Synechococcus sp. PCC 7335: one gene and its partner. The protein of the gene in region 2 interacts with the protein of the main gene of each other region in a pairwise test. Links are inferred from orthologs where the notes say so. Each region holds a gene or a part of one and is shown on either strand. Other genes may lie near its edges. The genes, in order: uvrA and uvrB.

Region 1 (3,823 bases), 850 kb from region 2 along the record:
GCTTTGAGTATGATCGCGTCATCTCTACATTCGTCGTCACGGAGGCACAACTACAAACAGAAGCAGTAGGCGCTAGTCCGCTACTGACTAAGGTCTTTGAAGAAGGCATTGTTGTGACATGAGCAACCAGCTGCATTTGTTGGTTAGATACCGTCTAGATGAAGCTCAAGAAACGCTGAGAGAGGCAGAGTTACTGCTAAGATCTACTGCCTTCAGAGGTAGCATTAATCGTTCTTACTATGCAATGTTCTACGCTCTTTTGGGCCTGTTGGCAACTCGCGGCTTGGGTACCTCTAAGCATAGCGGTGTTATGAGCTTATTTGATCGTGAATTTGTCAAGACGGGGATCTTTGCGAAGGAATTCTCTCGCAGTCTACATCGTGCTTTTGACGAACGGCAGGTTAATGATCATGGCGAAATGCTAAAGCCAGATCAGAAGCTAGCTTCTGCATTGTTAGAACAGGCGCGAGTATTCGTACATGAAGTCTCGGATTATCTGACGAGAACGGGATTTGATCTATGATCAATCTTCTTGCGGCGGATGCTGCCTGAGTACTTCCTTCAGATATTTGCCAGTATACGAACCTTCTGTGGCAGCGACGTCTTCTGGAGTGCCCTGAGCGATAATTTTGCCGCCGCGATCGCCCCCCTCTGGCCCTAGATCAATCACCCAATCACAGCAGCGAATCACATCTAGATTGTGCTCGATCATAATGACCGAATTACCCTTCTCTACCAAACGCTGCACCACATCCAACAGCTTGTGCACATCATAGAAAGATAATCCTGTAGTCGGCTCATCAATCAAATACAGCGTTTTCCCTGTCGATCTTCTAGCCAGCTCACTGGCCAGTTTCATCCGCTGCGCCTCACCGCCTGAGAGGGTCGGCGCTTTCTGGCCTAGCCGCACATAGCCAAGGCCCACATCCACCATCGTCTGCAATCGACTCGCTGCCTTCGGGATATTCTCAAAGAACTTTAAGCCTTCTTCTGCTGTGGTCTCCAACACATCAGAAATGTTCTTTCCCTTATATTTCACTTGCAAAGTCTCGCGATTGTAGCGCGCTCCTTTACATACATCGCACACCACATACACATCCGGCAGAAAGTTCATCTCAATTACGTTCACACCCTGGCCACCGCAGGCCTCACAGCGTCCCCCTTTTACATTGAAAGAGAACTGTCCGCGCTTGTATCCTCTTGCCTTTGCCTCAATGGTCTCCGTATACAAATCGCGAACAACATCAAAGATGCCAGTATATGTTGCAGGATTCGATCTGGGCGTTCGGCCAATAGGAGACTGATCAATCACAATTGCTTTGTCCAAAGCCTTTAATCCCTTGATCGGGTCCATCTCTGCTGGATGCGGAATCTTGCTGCCGAAGTAGTGGCGAATGGCTGGATGCAACAGTTCATTAATCAAAGTCGACTTTCCAGAACCACTGACGCCCGTAATGCAAACGAACTTACCCAGCGGAATATCGACGTCTATGTTGCAAAGATTGTTGAGGTGGGCATTACGAATTTGGATGCTGCGTCCGTTACCAGGTCTGCGTTTGACAGGCGTATCAATCTTTTGACGACCAGAGAGGTAGGCACCTGTCAGTGACGCTTTGCAGTTGAGGATATCTTCTAACTGGCCTTGAGCGACGATTTGCCCACCATGAATGCCAGCGCCAGGACCAATATCAACGATATAGTCGGCTGCTCGCATCGTGTCTTCGTCATGCTCCACTACAATCAGAGTATTACCCAATCCTTTGAGTCTTTGAAGCGTGTTCAACAATCTATCATTGTCTCTTTGATGTAGCCCAATACTCGGTTCGTCGAGCACATACAACACACCACTCAGTCCTGCGCCAATCTGGGTGGCGAGTCGAATTCTTTGTGCTTCTCCGCCCGAAAGGGTCCTGGCTGTTCTGTCTAAGGTTAGGTAGTCAAGACCGACATCTAATAAGAAAGTCAGACGGGCTTTTATCTCTTTGAGGACGAGATCGCCAATAGCCATCTGGCGAGCGGTGAGTTTTGGTGCTTTGCCATTTTCACCCACTAGTTCGTAGACTCTTTCACGACATTCTCGTACAGAAACGCTCGTAAAATCTTTAATCGTATATGGACCAATCCGCACCGCGATCGATTCAGGCTTTAGCCTCGTGCCATTGCAGACTTCACAAGGCTGATCGACAAGGTATTTCTCTAGTTTCTGCTTATATGTCTCAGAAGAGGCTTCTTGATATTGGCGCTGCAACATCGGCAGTACCCCTTCATATCGGCGATGATAGCCTTTGTTCCTACCATAGCGAGAGTCTGTTTCTATGTAGATCTTCTCTTTTGATCCATGCAAGATCACTTCTTTTTGAGATTCTTCTAGGCTAGCCCAAGTAGACTGTAGCTCGAAGCCAAAAGCTTGACCAACGCTGTAGAGCAGTGAGAAATAGTAAGTGTTGTCTTTTTCTGACCAGGGAGCGATCGCAGCATAAACCGGCACCTTTGGATCGGGCACCACTAGCTCCTCAGAAAACCGCTGCAAACTTCCTAGCCCATGGCAGTTTGGGCAAGCTCCATACGGCGAATTAAAAGAGAACAATCGAGGTGATAGCTCATCCATCACCGCGCCATGCTCTGGGCAGGCAAAATTCTCAGAAAAAACAATCTCTTCTGGCACTGCTGGCGCCGACTTTTCCGACTGTTCCGTCTGTCGAGCCGGTAAAACATCAATAATCGCAATCCCCTCAGAGCGCTTTAGCGCAGTCGCCAAAGAATCGACTAATCTCTCTTGAAGATCGTCCTTCTTCACTAAGCGATCAACAACCACTTCAATATCATGTTTCTTGTTTTTATCTAACTCAATATTGTCACCCAGTTCACGCGGTTCACCATTTATCCGAACCCGAACAAAACCCTCAGCCGCCAATGCAGACAATAGCTTTTGATGTGTCCCCTTTTTTCCCCGGACCACCGGCGCCAACAGTTGAAATCGCGTTCCATCTGGCAACTCCATCACCTGATCCACCATCTGATCGATACTTTGTGGAGAGATCGATCTATCGCAATGAGGACAATGAGGCTGCCCTGCGCGCCCATACAACAATCTTAGGTAATCGTAAATCTCCGTCACCGTCCCTACCGTAGAACGCGGGTTATGAGACGTAGACTTCTGGTCAATTGAAATAGCCGGACTTAGCCCCTCAATCGCATCCACATCTGGCTTGTCAACTTGACCCAAAAACTGACGAGCATAGGCACTCAGCGACTCCACATAGCGCCGCTGACCCTCCGCAAAGATCGTATCAAACGCCAAAGAAGACTTCCCAGAGCCCGAAACACCAGTGAACACAACCATCTTGTCTCTAGGCAAATCAAGATTTATATCCTTAAGGTTATGCTGCCTAGCCCCCCTAATTCGAATCAAATTCTTCGTATCCGATAAATTGACTGATAGATCAATTGGCCCATGCCCATTCGACGCTGGCGCAACCTTCCTAGCCTTCTTCGGCATCGACGCACTGACCTCCTGGCCCTCAGTTTTCTTTGCTGCCGTCTTCTTCTTAGTCTTCTCTACTTGGGCAGTACTTTTCGTAGCGGACTGATCCTGGTTTGATTTCTTTTTTGAAGGAGGCATTAGTAGGGTGCAATATGAGAGATTCAGACAAGGTTCAGTCTACGCAAAAACCCGCAAAAACATTGCTTCATGATAGACCACTAAGCCAAGCCAATGGTCCCTCCGCTCAGTACAAAATTGCTATGCCAGGCTTCGACTCCGCTCAGCCCTCGTTGCGAGCCCACCTCACCACCGGCGGCACCGTCTCCACCAAAACCCGCC
Region 2 (3,275 bases):
GCACTGCGGAATCTTAGAGCTAGGATCACTGGGCTTCATCTATAGGACACTACACGCTAGAACACCCCGGATTATCCTACGCTTTGTCAACTGCGCCAACTATATTTAGCGATCCGACTACGCCAAACTATTGCCAGCTATATATGACGGTATAGAGGCCATCTCTCTAGGAGAGATGGTAAGCGAAAGCTTATTCCTAAAGACGCCTTTTCCTTTATGGATAGCTGTCTGGTTTTGTTCGTAGACGACAGGGTTGCTCTCCCTGACATTTTGGCCTTAGAAATTTTAGCCTTAACGGTCTGGCACCCGTGGCTTGCATAGAGTTGCCTTGAAAGAGCGTTAGGCATAGATAGCGAAGTTAGTACTTGTGTATTATTATGAACGCACTAGCTCTCATTTGTTCTGCACTTGAGCGATCGCGGTCTCTATCGAAAGATGCGATCGCCGCTAGCTAATTCGTCTACCATAAGACAGGTTAAGTGCTATAAAGCCTGACGGTTGCCGCCGCTCTTGTTCTCATCCATGCCAAAGAAATTCAATATTCAAGCCCCTTTTGAACCTGCAGGCGATCAGCCCCAAGCAATCAAGCAGCTTGTAAAAAACCTCAAAGCGAACAGAGAGTATCAGACCCTACTAGGCGCGACCGGTACCGGTAAAACGCACACCATTGCCCGCACTATCGATCAGGTAGGTAAACCGACGTTGGTGCTAGCCCACAACAAAACGTTGGCCGCTCAGCTATGCAACGAGCTGCGCGAGTTCTTTCCAGATAATTCCGTCGAATACTTCATCAGCTACTACGACTACTATCAGCCAGAAGCCTACATCCCTGTCACCGATACCTATATCCAAAAGACATCTTCTATCAACGATGAGATTGATATGCTGCGGCACTCTGCTACCAGATCACTCTTCGAGCGCAAAGATGTCATCGTTGTTGCCTCTATCAGCTGTATCTACGGCTTAGGGATTCCCTCTGAATATCTCAACGCTTCGATTCCGCTGCGAGTAGGTGCAGAGACCAACCAGCGCCAAGTACTACGCGATCTAGCTTCTGTTCAATACACGCGTAACGATCTTGAAATGGGCCGCGGTCGCTTTCGGGTCAAAGGCGACGTGCTAGAAATTGGGCCTGCTTATGAAGACCGGGTGATTCGCGTCGAGTTCTTTGGCGATGAGATTGACGCTATTCGCTACATCGATCCGGTGACAGGGGCGACGCTGCAAAGCATGGACGCGCTAAATATCTATCCGGCCCGTCACTTTGTTACCCCCGATGACAAGCTAGAGGCTGCTTGCAAAGGCATTCGAGCTGAGCTTAAAGAGCAGCTCGAATTTTTAGAGAGTCAAGGTAAGCTGCTAGAAGCCCAAAGGTTGGAGCAGCGAACTCGCTACGACCTAGAAATGCTCGAAGAAGTTGGCTATTGCAACGGCGTCGAAAACTATACTCGCCATCTAGCGGGTCGCCTACCGGGTGCGCCGCCAGAGTGCCTGCTCGACTATTTTCCACATGATGACTGGCTACTCGCTGTAGATGAGTCTCACGTGACTGTGCCTCAGATTCGAGCCATGTACAACGGCGACCAGGCCCGCAAGAGAGTGCTGATCGAGCACGGCTTCCGGTTGCCCAGTGCTGCTGATAATCGACCGTTAAAGGCCGAGGAATTTTGGGATAAAGTCAATCAGTGCATCTTTGTATCAGCGACGCCCGGGGACTGGGAAATCGGTCTTTCTGAAGGACACGTTGTCGATCAGATTATTCGCCCAACAGGCGTACTTGATCCTGAAATCATGGTGCGACCTTCCGAAGGTCAAGTAGATGATTTGCTAGGTGAGGTTCGTATGCGAGCAGAAAAAGATGAGCGAACTCTGGTAACTACCTTGACCAAACGCATGGCCGAAGATCTTACCGACTACTTTAACGAGCACGGGGTTCGAGTTCGCTACCTTCACTCAGAAGTGCATTCAATTGAGCGAATCGAGATTATTCAAGACTTGCGCAACGGTGTATTTGACGTGCTCATAGGCGTCAATCTATTGAGAGAAGGACTAGACCTACCCGAAGTTTCCCTCGTGGCTATCCTAGATGCGGATAAAGAAGGCTTTTTGCGAGCGCAGCGATCGCTGATTCAAACCATTGGCCGTGCGGCTCGCCATATAGAAGGCAAGGCGATTCTCTACGCGGATAATATGACTGAGAGTATGGAGCAGGCAATTGGTGAAACTGAGCGCCGACGGGCCATTCAGGCTGAATACAACGAGAAAAACGGAATTACGCCGACCGCGTTGATTCGTCGTCAGTCCAACTCTATTCTCTCTTTCTTGGATGTTTCGCGTCGTCTTAATGCTGAAGAATTAGAACAAGCTGTTAGTCATAGCGATGAGCTAGCGTTAGAAGATATTCCGGCGCTGATCGGTCAGTTAGAGACAAAGATGAAACAGGCAGCGAAGGAATTGAAATTTGAAGAGGCTAGTGAGTTTCGAGATCGGATTAAACATTTGCGCGATCGCCTGCTGGGGAAACACAAATCGCCTTCTAGGCTAGACAAACAAGAAGTCAGTTAGAAAGCCTATCTTCTTTAATACCTTTCCAATCAGAGGAGTGTCTACCATGCACAGTTCTAATGCTAAGAAGCTTCGACGGAAATTTCATAAGCACAGACACTTCATAAATAGAGATTTTATACCGACATAGCAGTATTTTATACCTGCGCATTTACACCGACATCGTTGGACTATCAATCGATATCATTGGACAAAAAGTACTGCTTTCATTAAGACTACATCTATGTAATTTGTTCTTAATAATAAATTAAATCCAACAATCTCAATCAACCGTGATGTGTTGTCATATATCGATACAATTGATATGCGATAGAACTCACTCTTTAAGCATATAAGAGATATTAGTAATAAGCGATAATAGTAAGCCTAGCTACCGTCGACAATTCTTCCCAGTATGACAGTCTCATCCTCAGATTTCTTTATCGTTGGGATTGGTACCTCAGCCGGAGGTATCCAGGCGCTAGAAGAGTTCTTCTCAAACCTTTCTGATCATCCGAATGCGGCGTTTGTAGTTATTCAACATCTTTCGCCAGATTTTCGTAGCATGATGAGTGAAATTCTGCAGCGCAAGACAGCGATGCAGGTGCGTCAGGTGGTCGAAGAGATGCCTGTAGAGGCTGGCATGGTGTACGTGATGCCGCCTGGGAAGAACATGCTATTGCAAGATCGGCAGTTTGTCTTAGTTGATCGCGCTGAGCATCTGAACTATC

The links.
Region 1: the proteins of uvrB (region 2) and uvrA interact in binary tests that used the Escherichia coli proteins (3 or more experiments, as listed by UniProt). The link is inferred for Synechococcus sp. PCC 7335 from one-to-one orthologs.

Annotation. Positions count from the first base shown.
Region 1 is NZ_DS989904.1:2,279,349-2,283,171, reverse strand. What follows is about bases 324-3,823. They hold uvrA (excinuclease ABC subunit UvrA), read right to left. Parts: upstream 3,500-3,823; coding sequence 524-3,499; downstream 324-523. Other genes in these bases: codA (cytosine deaminase), read right to left, coding at 3,765-3,823; S7335_RS09840 (HEPN domain-containing protein), read left to right, coding at 324-523. Outside these bases: S7335_RS09845 (nucleotidyltransferase domain-containing protein), read left to right, coding at 1-122; more of S7335_RS09840, read left to right, coding at 119-323. UniProt on the Escherichia coli protein: The UvrABC repair system catalyzes the recognition and processing of DNA lesions. UvrA is an ATPase and a DNA-binding protein. A damage recognition complex composed of 2 UvrA and 2 UvrB subunits scans DNA for abnormalities.
Region 2 is NZ_DS989904.1:1,428,641-1,431,915, reverse strand. What follows is about bases 92-3,043. They hold uvrB (excinuclease ABC subunit UvrB), read left to right. Parts: upstream 92-522; coding sequence 523-2,565; downstream 2,566-3,043. Other genes in these bases: S7335_RS06360 (chemotaxis protein CheB), read left to right, coding at 2,960-3,043. Outside these bases: S7335_RS06370 (GH116 family glycosyl hydrolase), read right to left, coding at 1-39; more of S7335_RS06360, read left to right, coding at 3,044-3,275. UniProt on the Escherichia coli protein: The UvrABC repair system catalyzes the recognition and processing of DNA lesions. A damage recognition complex composed of 2 UvrA and 2 UvrB subunits scans DNA for abnormalities.